DNA from 3 places in the Telluria sp. PB2R4 genome. Region 3 is predicted to be linked to each of the others. Evidence: predicted binding sites of a transcription regulator. Region 3 holds the regulator's gene; each other region holds the start of a gene.
The links. The regulator LexA, encoded in region 3, represses DNA repair genes until DNA is damaged. The targets are predictions, from matches to a motif close to ACTGTATNNNNATACAGT.
Positions count from the first base shown of each region.

Region 1: a site for LexA is predicted at 1,911-1,928, ahead of recA (recombinase RecA). Genes of this name have one in related genera too.
Region 2: a site for LexA is predicted at 2,223-2,240, ahead of dinB (DNA polymerase IV). Genes of this name have one in related genera too.

Region 1 covers NZ_JCASIC010000002.1:215,982-220,169, forward strand. The annotation lists gene AC56LU_RS04455 (sensor histidine kinase) at 1-1,093, opposite strand, end outside; gene AC56LU_RS04460 (response regulator) at 1,090-1,797, opposite strand; gene recA (recombinase RecA) at 2,035-3,117, shown strand; gene recX (recombination regulator RecX) at 3,128-3,586, shown strand; gene AC56LU_RS04475 (DUF2889 domain-containing protein) at 4,091-4,188, shown strand, end outside.
Region 2 covers NZ_JCASIC010000007.1:204,379-208,566, reverse strand. The annotation lists gene AC56LU_RS13875 (catalase) at 1-4, shown strand, start outside; gene AC56LU_RS13870 (recombination-associated protein RdgC) at 106-1,002, opposite strand; gene dinB (DNA polymerase IV) at 1,091-2,203, opposite strand; gene AC56LU_RS13860 (S8 family serine peptidase) at 2,341-4,131, opposite strand.
Region 3 covers NZ_JCASIC010000004.1:186,519-190,706, forward strand. The annotation lists gene AC56LU_RS09245 (cystathionine gamma-synthase family protein) at 1-249, shown strand, start outside; gene AC56LU_RS09250 (tetratricopeptide repeat protein) at 506-1,273, shown strand; gene lexA (transcriptional repressor LexA) at 1,335-1,967, opposite strand; gene rpsF (30S ribosomal protein S6) at 2,185-2,580, shown strand; gene priB (primosomal replication protein N) at 2,616-2,906, shown strand; gene rpsR (30S ribosomal protein S18) at 2,944-3,234, shown strand; gene rplI (50S ribosomal protein L9) at 3,271-3,723, shown strand; gene AC56LU_RS09280 (replicative DNA helicase) at 3,941-4,188, shown strand, end outside.

The DNA of each region.
Region 1 (4,188 bases), on a different contig from region 3:
CCAGTCCCGCATGCGGCTGGTTCTCGGCGCGCGCCAGCGCCAGCAGCTGGTTGACCAGGCGCGTGGCCGATTCCGAACTCATGGCCAGCTGCTCGAGCGAGCGGTGGATCTCGCCCGGATCGACCTGGCGCAGCGCGAGCTCGGACTGCATCCGCATGCCGGCCAGCGGGGTCTTCATCTGGTGCGCGGCGTCGGCGATGAAGCGCTTCTGCATGTCGACGGTCTGGGCCAGGCGCTCGAGCATGTCGTTGAACGAGCCCACCAGCGGCGAGATCTCTTCCGGCACCTGGCGCGGGTCGATCGGCGACAGGTCGTCCTGCGGGCGTGCGCGGATGCGCTCCTGCAGCTCGGCTAGCGGGGACAGGCCGCGCGACAGGGCGAACCAGACCAGCGCCAGGATCACCGGCAGGATGATGAACTGCGGCAGGATCACACCCTTGATGATCTCGTTGGCCAGGTGGGCGCGCTTGTCCAGGGTTTCCGCAACCTGCACCAGGGCCAGGCCGGGCGCCGGATCGGCGGAGCGTGCGCCTTCGTGCAGCGGGTCGAGGCTGACCCAGGAATAGGCGACGCGCACCGGCGTGCCATGGATGCTGTCATTGCGGAACATCACGCTGCCGCTGCGCGCGCGTTCGTCGTCGACGCCGCCGTCGCCGCCGGTACTGTTGCCGCCGCGGGGACGCGGCAGGTCGCGGTCGCCGTCGAGGTGGGCGCCGCTTGGCCCGCTGATCTGGAAGTACACGCTGTCGACGTCGTCGGCGCGCAGCACGTCGCGTGCGCTGCCGGGCAGCTGCGCCACCGGCCGGCCGCCCACCGTGCGGATCTGCTGCGACAGCACGGTGACCCGGTCTTCCAGCGCATCGTCGAAGGGCTGGTTGGCGATCGACTTGGCCACCAGGTAGGTGATGGCAATGCTCATCGGCCACAGCAGCAGCAGCGGGGCCAGCATCCAGTCGAGGATCTCGCCAAACAGCGAGTGGCGGATGTTCTCGTCGGGTTCGGGATTGGGCGGCACCCAGGGCGCCGCCGGCAGGCCGTCCGGCGGCGACTGCGGCGCAGGAGGATCGGCGAATCCCGCGTCGCGCTCGTTCACTTGCTGTCGGTGCCCGGTGCGGGTGCGCGCGGCGCTTCGGAGAATTTTTCGAGGCAGTAGCCGAGGCCGCGCACGGTGGCGATGCGCACGCCGCCAACCTCGATCTTCTTGCGCAGGCGGTGCACGTAGACCTCGATGGCGTTGTTCGAGACTTCCTCGCCCCATTCGCACAGGTGGTCGACCAGCTGCTCCTTGGAGACCAGGCGCCCGGTGCGCGCCAGCAGCACCTCCAGCAGGCCGAGTTCGCGCGCCGACAGGTCGAGCATCTGGTCGTTGATATAGGCGCTGCGCCCGACCTGGTCGTATACCAGCGGGCCGTGGCGCACCACGGCCGGGCCGCCGCCGGCGCCGCGGCGGGTGAGGGCGCGCACCCGCGCCTCCAGCTCGGACAGCGCGAAGGGCTTGGCCATGTAGTCGTCGGCGCCGAGGTCGAGGCCTTCGACGCGCTGCTCGACCGAATCGGCGGCGGTGAGGATCAGCACCGGCAGCAGCGAGGAACGGGCGCGCAGGCGGCGCAGCACCTCGAGCCCGGACAGCTTGGGCAGGCCGAGGTCGAGGATCAGGAGGTCGAACTCCTGGGTGGACAGGGCCGTGTCGGCATCCTGGCCGTTTTCGACGCAGTCGATGGCATAACCGGACTGGCGCAGCGAACGGGTGAGTCCGTCGGCAAGTACGCTATCATCTTCGGCGAGCAGAATTCGCATGAGGAGCACCTGGGAAAACGTTGGACATCTATCAGGCCCTATTGTGTTTGATTTATCGCAACAACGCGAGTCTTGCAGGCGACAACACTTCGCTTTTTTTGCTTGCGCAAACCACTGGATTTATATACAGTAGTGGCTTGATTTCGCATGTTGGAACCACTGAGTCTTTATACAGCGGTCACCTTGATTTGCGCGGTAGTACCCCTACCTTGCCTACTCCACAGCTGAAAGTACACCATGGACGACAAAAAAACCGCAGTAAATGCCGCTGAAAAGGGCAAGGCGCTGGCCGCCGCCCTGGCGCAAATTGAAAAGCAGTTCGGCAAGGGTTCGGTCATGCGTATGGATGCCAATACGCCGGTCGAAGAAGTGCAGACTGTTTCCACCGGCTCGCTCGGCCTGGACATCGCGCTGGGCGTCGGTGGCCTGCCGCGCGGCCGTATCGTCGAGATCTACGGTCCGGAATCGTCGGGTAAAACCACGCTGACACTGCAGACCATCGCCCAGATGCAAAAGCTCGGCGGCACCTGCGCCTTCATCGACGCCGAGCACGCGCTCGACGTGGGCTACGCACAGAAGCTGGGCATCAAGCTCGACGAGCTGCTGATCTCGCAGCCGGATACCGGCGAACAGGCCCTGGAAATCACCGACGCCCTGGTGCGTTCGGGTTCGGTCGACCTCGTGGTCATCGACTCGGTGGCGGCACTGACCCCGCGCGCCGAGATCGAAGGCGACATGGGCGACTCGCTCCCGGGCCTGCAGGCGCGACTGATGTCGCAGGCGCTGCGCAAGCTCACCGGCTCGATCAACCGCACCAACACGCTGGTCATCTTCATCAACCAGATCCGCATGAAGATCGGCGTGATGTTCGGCAGCCCGGAAACCACCACCGGCGGTAACGCGCTGAAGTTCTATGCTTCCGTGCGCCTGGACATCCGCCGTACCGGCTCGATCAAGTCGGGTGACGAGGTGATCGGTAACGAAACCAAGGTCAAGGTCGTCAAGAACAAGATCGCGCCGCCGTTCAAGGAGGCCCACTTCGACATCCTGTACGGAGAAGGCACCTCGCGCGAAGGCGAAATCCTGGACCTGGGCGCCGACAACAAGGTCGTCGAGAAGTCGGGCTCGTGGTACAGCTATAACGGCGAGCGCATCGGCCAGGGCAAGGACAACGCCCGTCAGTTCCTGAAAGACCGTCCGGCACTGGCGCGCGAAATCGAGAACAAGGTCCGTGCCGCCCTGGGCGTGCGCGAACTGCCGCCGGTCCTCGCTGCTGTCGAAGACAGTGGCAAGGACAAGCTGAAGGCAGTCGGCGAGTAATCAAGCGTCTATGCCGGCACCCCAGCTGAGTCTTAAAGGGCGCGCGCTTCGCTACCTGTCGATGCGTGAGCACAGCCGGCTCGAGCTGGGGCGCAAGCTGGCCCGTTATGCCGAGGAGGGCGACGACGTGGAAGCCCTCCTGGATTTCCTTGAAAAAAACAACTGGCTGTCGCAGGAACGTTTCGCCGAGTCGCTCATCAACCGGCGGGCTGCGCGTTTCGGCAACAGCCGGGTGATGGCCGAGTTGCAAAGCCACGGTATCAAAGGCGAAGCGATGGACGAGATCAAAGCCTCGCTTGCCGATAGCGAAACGGCGCGTGCCTCCGAAGTCTGGCAGCGCAAGTTCGGCACCGTCGCCGTCGATGCGGCCGAGCGTGCCAAGCAGATGCGCTTCCTGCTGCAGCGTGGATTCTCCCAACGCGCTGCACGGACCGCAATGCAGGGCGCTCCCGACGACGACGAGCTGTAAGCAGGCGCGGTACGTCAATACCGCCGCCTGTTGCCACGACGAGCCGGCCTGGCCCCAGGCTGCTCCGACGATATGCCAGGCTGGGCCGCAGGTCTGTTATATCACCCCATCTTCCTGTGCTTCTTTCTCTATCTATATAGAAGCAAGAAGCGCTGCTCCGGCGCCAGCGTGGAGCGTCATCTCCGATATGCTCCGGCATACTCCTCAACGGACGATGACGCTGCACCCTGGCGCTGTCGTTAACCCATGGCGCATCAATTGGTCCTGCCACCACCCCATCCCGTCCAGCCGCCCGCAACATTGCTCGCTCAACAAGAAACCCCGCCAATCTCGCCCACAGCGCGGCAAAAAGGCTTCTGTTGCAGTGCAACCGAGAACGCCCTGTGCTAAACTTCCCCGGTTTAAGCAGCGCCGCATGAGCGGTTGTTGTCGTAGAAGCTACGTCAACGTGCACAAAGCACACTGGCTGCACCACTAACCGCCGCGAAAGCGGCATTGGTTTTTATGCCCCTGTCTCCTCCCGTATCGCGCTCGCTCCGGCATACGCGCGCCATCACCGTCGACGCCTATGCGCGCGATGATGGCCTGTGGGATCTGGACGC
Region 2 (4,188 bases), on a different contig from region 3:
GTGAGTTTGCGCGGCGGTGCACGCACGGTTTGAACGCGTGGGCGGGAAACCCGCCCACGCGGTGACAGTTGACGCGTGCACGACCGCGCACGCGCTGACTACCGATTACGCCTTGGCTTCCCCGCCCAGCGCTTCCACGATGTCGGCCATCAGCTTGGCCATCTCACCTGTCATCAGGACGATGTCGTTATCGAAACGCTCATCGTCGCTGTAGGTGACCGCTTCGCCTTCCTTGATCACGTCCAGCGGCTTGACGCCCTTGATCGCCAGCGACTCGGTCAGCACGAAGCTGATTCGGTCGTTCCAGGTCATGGCCAGGCGGGTGCACTGCTTGCCGGCGGCGATGTGGCGGCGGATGTCGTCCGGTTCCAGGGTGTGCTTCACGTAGCGCACGGCGGCGCGGCTCTCGCCGGTGGCGCGCAGTTCGGTATCCTGGTCGATCGTGAAGCCGTAGGGCGCTTCGTCCGCCTCCAGCCAGCCGGTCATCACGGCCACCGGCGAACGCTGCACGCGCAGCGATTCGAGCGGCATGCGGTCGACCGCCTTGAGCAGCAGCTTGATCACGTCGTCCGCCTTCGACGGGCTGGCGGCGTCGACCACCAGCCAGCCGTTGACCGGATCGATCCAGACCCAGACGTTGCTGCGGATCGAGAAGGCGCGCGGCAGCAGTTCGTCGGCCACGCGCTCCTTCAGTTCCTTCATTGCCTTTTTACCTGGCGGGAAGCCCTGCTGCTCTTCCATCTCGGCGGCCTTGGCCTTGGCGACCTGGTTGATCACCGAGCTCGGCAGCAGCTTCTTTTCGGTGCCCAGCATCATCAGCATCTGCTTGTTGACGACGTGAACCAGCTTGCCATTGCCACGTGGCGAATCCCAGCCCTGGCGCAGCAGCTCATTGCTGCTCGCGGGCGAGAAGGCCTGCGACTGCAGTGCTTCTTCCATCTGTTCCGGGTTGAATGCCCAGGGAGCGGGCAGGCGATAAATCTGGAGATTCTTGAACCACATACGCTGTTATCCGGTTGTTTCCAAAATTCTGGGGAACGACATTCTACGCTGCCGGAAGGAAATTTCAGCAGCCGAAGGACGCAAAAAATTAATCTGTTGCCGGGTCGCTAACAGCCTCGACGATTGCAGGCGGCATGGCGTCATCGAACAGGCGCAGTTGCTCGACCGTCTCGGTGTCGCCCAGGCGCACGCCCACGCCCAGCAGGCGCACCGGTCGGCTATGACGGGCCCAGCCGGTTTCCATCAGCCGTGCATAGGTCGGGATATGTGGTGCATAGCCAACACACTCGACCGTGGTCTGCTGGAAGTCCGAAAACTTGATTTTTACGAACAGCTTGTTGATGAATTTCTCAGCGCCGTTGCGCTTGATGCGGCCCAGCAGGTGCTCGACCAGGTCCGGCAGCAGCTTCAGGCAGGCGTCCAGGTTCGGCACATCGGGCGTGTAGGTTTCTTCGGTGCTGATCGACTTGCGCTCGCGCGAGGTATTCACTTCGCGCTCGTCGATGCCACGGCAGAGCTTGTGCAGGCGGTAGCCGAAGCTGCCGAAGTGCTCGGTCAGCCGTTCGATGCTCCAGCTCCGCATGTCGCCGCAGGTCTGCAGGCCGAGCCGGCTCATCTTCTCGGCCGTCACCTTGCCCACGCCATACAGCTTCTTGACCGGCAGCGCGGCAACGAAGGCATCGACCTCGTCCGGGCGTACCAGGAACAGCCCGTCCGGCTTGTTCCAGTCGCTGGCGATCTTGGCCACGAACTTGTTCGGCGCCACCCCGGCCGAGGCGGTGATGCCGACGGTGTCGAAAATGCGCTGGCGGATCTCCTGCGCGATCAGGGTGGCGCTGCCCTTGCAGTGCGGTGAATCGCTGACGTCGAGGTAGGCTTCGTCGAGCGAGAGCGGCTCGACCAGCGCGGTGTAGTCGCGGTAGATGTCCATGATCTGGGTCGATGCGATGCGGTACTTTTCCATCGCCGGCGGAATCACCAGCAAGCCCGGGCACAGCTTCATGGCCTGGGCGGTGGCCATGGCCGAGCGGATGCCGAAACGGCGCGCCTCGTAGTTGCAGGTGGCGACCACGCCGCGCTGGTCGGGACGGCCGCCGACCGCGAGCGGACGCCCGCGCAGCGAGGGGTCGTCGCGCATCTCGACCGATGCATAGAAACAGTCGCAGTCGCAGTGGATGATTTTACGGAGCGGAGAGTTCACGTGGACGGCGGAGCCGACTACTGTAATTGCATACAGTATCCGTTTTTTCTTGCAGGACGTCAAAAAAAGAAACGCGCGGCATGCCGCGCGTTCCCGGATGAAGGCGGCGCAGGGGAGCGCGCCGCTTCGTCCTGAGCTTACCAGCTGAGCTTCAGGCTGTAAGTGCCGCTGGTCGAACCGGTGCCGCCGCTGTAGTACACGACGCGCACATAGCGGGCCAGCGTGCCGGTGCCGGTGTTGGTCGTGCTGTAGCTGTCGACCGCGCCGGTGCCGTTCTCGCTCTTGCCCAGGAGCGTGCCCGCGCTGTTGTACACGAACAGGTCGTAGTCCGAGGTGCCGTTCGGCGTCAGGGTCGAGCTCAAGGTCTTGCCGGCAGGTAGGTCGACACGGAAGTAGTCGGTGTCGCTCGAGCTGCCCATGTTGCCGGTCACGGTCGTACCGGTGGTCGACACCAGGTCGGCGGTGCCGGTGGTGTTGTTCGACTCGCTTTCGGCGATGGTCGGGCCTGGAGGCGGGGTGACGCCGCCGATCGCCGCATTGACCGCCGCGGTCGCGTCCACGATACCTGTGCCGCAACCCGAGCAGGTCGCCGGGAAGGCGCGCGCGGTCGACTTCAGCGTGCTTTCGATCTGGTCCGGCGTCAGGGTCGACTTGGCCGCGAGCATCAGCGCAGCCACGCCGGCCACGTGCGGGGTCGCCATCGAGGTGCCCTGGTAGCCGGCATAGTTGTCCGAACCCGGCGAGGAGGTGCCCGAGTTCAGGGTCGAGATCACGCTGTAGCTGCCGTCGCCGCCAGGCGCGGCCACGTCGACCAGGGTGCCGTAGTTCGAGTACGAAGCACGGCCGCCGGTCTTGCCGGTTGCCGCCACCGCGACCACGCCCGAGCAGTTCGCCGGATTGGCGTTGCTGACGTTCATGTTGTCGTTACCAGCCGCCACCACCACGACCGCGCCGCGCGAACGGGCGCCGTTGATGGCGCTCTGGGTGGTCGTGCCGCAGGCGCCGCCGCCGCCCAGCGACATGTTCAACACCTTGGCAGGGTTGGCATTGGCCGGGACGCCGCTCACGGTACCGCCCGAGGACCAGGTGATCGCGTCGGCGATGTCCGAGGTGTAGCCGCCGCACTTGCCGAGCACGCGCACCGGCACGATCTTGGCGTTGTACGCCACGCCGGCCACGCCCAGGCTGTTGTTGGTCTTGGCGGCGATGGTGCCGGCCACGTGGGTACCGTGCCAGCTCGAGCCCGAGGCCGGCGAACCGGCGCCGCATTCGCCTGCAGCCACCCAGTCGCCCGGATCGCTGGCGTCGCTGTCGCGGCCGTTGCCGTCGTTGCCGATGGTGGCGGTGCTGATGAAGTCATAGCCGGCCAGGTTCTGGCCGCTCATGTCGGCGTGCGGGCGGTAGCCGGTATCGATTACGGCCACGACCACGCCGGTGCCGGTCGACTTGTCCCAGGCGGTCGGCAGGCGCAGGCCGCCGGTCGCGTCGGTGTAATGCCACTGCTGGGCGTAGTAAGGGTCGTTCGCCGTCGCCATGTGGGTCATGATGCGGTCAGGCTCGGCGTATTCGATTTCCGGGTCGCGCGCCATCATTTCGGCAGCCAGCTTTTCGACTTCCTGCACGTGCTTGCGTCCATTGAGCTTGAACACGCGAGCGCCGGTCGAGATAGCATGGCTCTCGGCGACGGTCATGCCGAATTCCTGGCCTGCCCGGTCCAGCTTGGCCTTGCGATCCGCCTTCAAGGCAGCCTTGGCAGCCTTGGCAGCGCCCTTGCTGTCCGGCACAGCGTCCTTGTACTTCACAATGATACGGTCAGTCTCCATCACGAATTTCTGCTCGGCCGCACCGGCCGCTGCCGCCACAAGCGCGAGCGAGATTGCAGCGCACATCTTCAACATTGCAGGATGAATCGAATGCGATTGCTTCATGTTTCTTCCTTATTGTGTGTTTTCCGTCAAGCGAAATGACCCTCGCCTGTGTCATTG
Region 3 (4,188 bases):
ATGAGCTTTGAGCTGCGCGAGGATATCGACCCCTTCGACTACCTGAACCGCCTGAAGCTCGGCATCCCGGCCAGCAACCTGGGCGACACCCGCACCCTGGTGATTCCGGTGGCGCACACGATCTTCTTCGAGATGGGCGCCGAGCGGCGCGCCAGCATGGGCATCGCCGAGTCGCTGATCCGCGTATCGGTCGGCATCGAGGATACCGACGACCTGCTGGCGGACTTCCGCCAGGCGCTCGACGCGTAGCAAAACGGCAACCCTCGGGTTGCCGTTTCTCGTAGGGTGGGCGGCTCCCCCGCACTGCCGGATCAGCGCCACCGTGGGCGCCGCCCACGCGTTCAAACAGTCTGTGCGTTGCGGCGGCTCTACTCGACGGGGATTTGAACGCGTGGGCGGCAAATACGGTGTGGATGCATCGACGCATCAGGTGGAGCCGCCCACCCTACGGGGTCCTGCAGCATTTTGTTTCAGCGGTTGAGCAAGGCAGCACATTGCCGCTATCATGGGATTCCTGTTCCCCATCCATTATCTGCCCATGAAGACCAAGCTGTTCCTTGCATCCCTGCTGCTGTGCGGCGCCGCCTTTGCCGGCGAGCTGGAAGACGCCAACGCCCTGTTCGAGAAGAAGGACTACGCGGGCGCGCTGAAGATCTATACCAAGCTGGCCAATGCCGGCAATCCGGCGGCGCAGCAGGCGCTGGGCCAGATGTACTGGTATGGCGAAGCGGGGCAGGTGGACGAAGCGAAGGCCGAAGCGCTGTTCAAGAAGGCGGCGGCCAAGGGCGACAAGGTGGCGATCGCCTCGCTGGAGCTGATGGACCAGCGCGTCAAGCGGCGCAAGGACATCGACTACTGGATCAAGGGCTACGATGGCGAAGACCTGAAAGCGGGCGAGTACCGCTGCGTCGCGCCACGCATTCCCGCGATGTCGAAGGTCAATGCCGATATCGACCGTATCAGCGCGGCCGTGCTGGCGTGGCAGGAATGCTACAACAAGTACGTCACCAACCTGAATGCCTCGATGCCGCTGACCAAGCGTGTCCCGGACGAGGTCCGAAAACTGATGAACAAGGAAGAGCTTGAAAAATCGAACGCCCACCTGGTCCAGCTGGGGGAGAACCTGAGCGAAGAGGCGAAGGTGAGTTCGAAGCTGGTGCTGGCGGACTACGCCGCCTGGCGCTCCGCGACCGAGGCCTTTGTGGCCCAGCACAACCAGATCGTGAAGTCGGCCCCGAAGGACTCGCACTGGGCGGACAAGAAGATTCAGTAAGGCAGGCGACCGGCGACCGGCGCCCGCGTTCGTGGATGAACGCGGGGCTGCGGCGCAGGAATCAATGCCAGCTGCGCATCAGGCCGACGGCCAGGCCCTCCAGTGCGAACTCGTCTTCCGGCGACACCTGGATGACCTTGAAGTCCGGATTCTCCGGCAGCAGCTCGACCAGGTTGCCGGTCTTGCGGTAGCGCTTGACCGTCACTTCTTCGCCGAGACGGGCGACCACGATCTGGCCGTTCTTGGCGCTGTCGATCTTCTTGACCGCCAGGAAGTCGCCGTCGCAGATGCCGGCGTCGCGCATCGACCAGCCCTTGACCTTCAGCAGGAAGTCGGGACGGGCCGAGAACATGGCGGCGTCGACGGAGTAGGTGGCTTCGACGTGTTCCTGGGCCAGGATCGGCGAGCCGGCGGCGACGCGGCCGACCAGCGGCAGCGACATCATGAGGGCCGGCGGAACCAGCGGGATCTGCTCGACCGAGGCGCCGATGAGGCGGATGCCGCGCGAGGTGCCCGGCGAAATCTCGATGGCGCCCTTGCGCGCCAGCGCCTGCAGGTGCTCCTCGGCCGCATTGGCCGACTTGAAGCCCAGCTCGGCCGCGATTTCGGCGCGGGTCGGCGGGAAACCGGTATTCTCGATCGCTTCCTTGATCAGGTTGAGGATCTGTTCTTGCCTTGCAGTGAGCTTGAGCATGGGTGTTATACGGCAATGGGTTGTAAGAGCAGACTGTATTTTTGTACAGTATTCCCGGATGCGCAAGGGAAAACACGGGAAAAGTGCAAAAAAATTGTGCGCCACAGCCAGGCTTCCCATCCCCCCATTTCTCGGGCTATAATAGCCGGCTTACCCTTCCCACACTCGTCTTGACGCCGAGGTGGGCATTTGTTTAAACGTCCTTAAGGAGTGTTGCATGCGTCATTATGAAATCGTTTTTATCGTCCACCCGGACCAGAGCGAGCAAGTTCCGGCGATGATCGAGCGTTACAAGGCCAGCGTGACCGCGCGCGGCGGTAACATCCATCGCGTGGAAGACTGGGGCCGTCGCCAGATGGCTTACCAGATCCAGAAGCTGCCGAAAGCCCACTACATCTGCATGAACATCGAGTGCGACAATGAGACCCTGGTCGAGCTGGAAACCGCATTCAAGTTCAATGATGCCGTCCTGCGTCACCTGACCGTCAAGATGAAGAAGGCTGAAACCGCACCGTCGCCGATGATGAAGTCGGTCCAGCGCGAAGACGCAGCCAAGAGCCACCGTGCAGAAGCAGCCGCTCCGGCAGCTGCCCCAGCCGCAGCAGCTGCCTAAGTTTTTCCCAGGGAATCCAGTAGCAAGACAGCGCAGTGAATCAGTTCCAGCTCATCGCGACCATCGCGGAGCGTGACGTACTGCGTTTCACCCCGGCCGGCGTCCCCATCGTGGGCGCGATCCTGAGGCACGATTCGCAGCAGGTGGAAGCCGGAGTGGCAAGGCAGGTCGCGTTTGAAATCCCTGCGCTCGGCGCGGGCGAGATTTCAGGCAGGCTGCAAAGCGCAGAACTCGGCGCCGCCTACCGCTTCGAAGGATTCCTCGCACGGAAGAACCGCAACAGCAAAGCCTTGGTATTTCACATCATTGATTTCAGTGCCGCCTAAAACTCGGCGCAATTTAGATTAGATACAGGAGCCTAAAATGGCATTCGGTAAAAAGTTCGACAAAAACAAAGCTAAAGAGAAACTCAAGCGCAAACAGCAGAACCCGCTGTTCAAGCGTAAGAAGTTCTGCCGCTTCACCGCAGCAAACGTGGAACAGGTCGATTACAAAGACGTCGACACCCTGAAGGACTTCGTCCAGGAAAACGGCAAGATCATGCCGGCACGTCTGACCGGCACCAAGGCGCACTACCAGCGCCAGGTCGACACCGCCATCAAGCGCGCCCGTTACCTCGCGCTGCTGCCGTACACCGACCTGCACCACGGTTAATTCCCGTCGTACAGATCAGATCTTCTGGAGAAAAATATGCAAATTATCCTTTTGGAAAAAGTTGTTAACGTCGGCAACCTGGGCGACGTCGTCAAGGTCAAGGACGGTTACGCACGTAACTTCCTGATCCCGCAAAAAATGGCACGCCGTGCTACCGCCGCTGCCGTGGCCGAGTTCGAAGTCAAGCGCGCCGAGCTGGAAAAAGCTGCTGGCGAAAAGCTGTCGGCTGCCCAGGCACAAGGCGACAAGCTGAGCGGCATGACCGTCACCATCGCCCAGAAGGCGGGCGTGGACGGCCGTCTGTTCGGTTCGGTCACCAACTTCGACATCGCAGAAGCCCTGAGCAAGCAAGGCTTCCCGGTCGAGAAGTCGCAGGTTCGCCTGCCGACCGGCCCGCTGAAGACCACTGGTGAATTCCCGGTTGCCGTCGCGCTGCACACCGACGTCGTCACCGAGATCACCATCGCCGTCGTCGGCGAAGCTGCCTAAGAGCCTAACAATTCCTCCATGGCGGCGTTGCACCGCCTCGCCGTACTAGCGTACTGTCTTCGGCGCTGCGCCTTGCCCTGGAGGTTTGTTAGACTCTTAAATAGCACCAAGTTTTTGTTGCATAAATGAAAAAGCCGGGCTCGCCCGGCTTTTTTTACGTCCTGAAAAACTCGGCAATTATGACAGCCGTATGACAGGAGAAGGTATAATGCCCGCCATGAATTCCCCAGCCGATCCGCAAGTCGATTCCCTGCGCATCCCACCGCATTCCATCGAAGCAGAGCAGTCCGTCATCGGCGGCCTCCTGCGCGATAACGCGGCGTGGGACCGTATTGCCGACTTCATGAACGCGGACGATTTCTACCGCTACGACCACCGCATCATCTTCGAACAGATGGTTCGCCTGATCAACGCCGGCAAGCCGGCCGACGTGATCACGGTCTATGAAGCCTGCAACAACCTCGG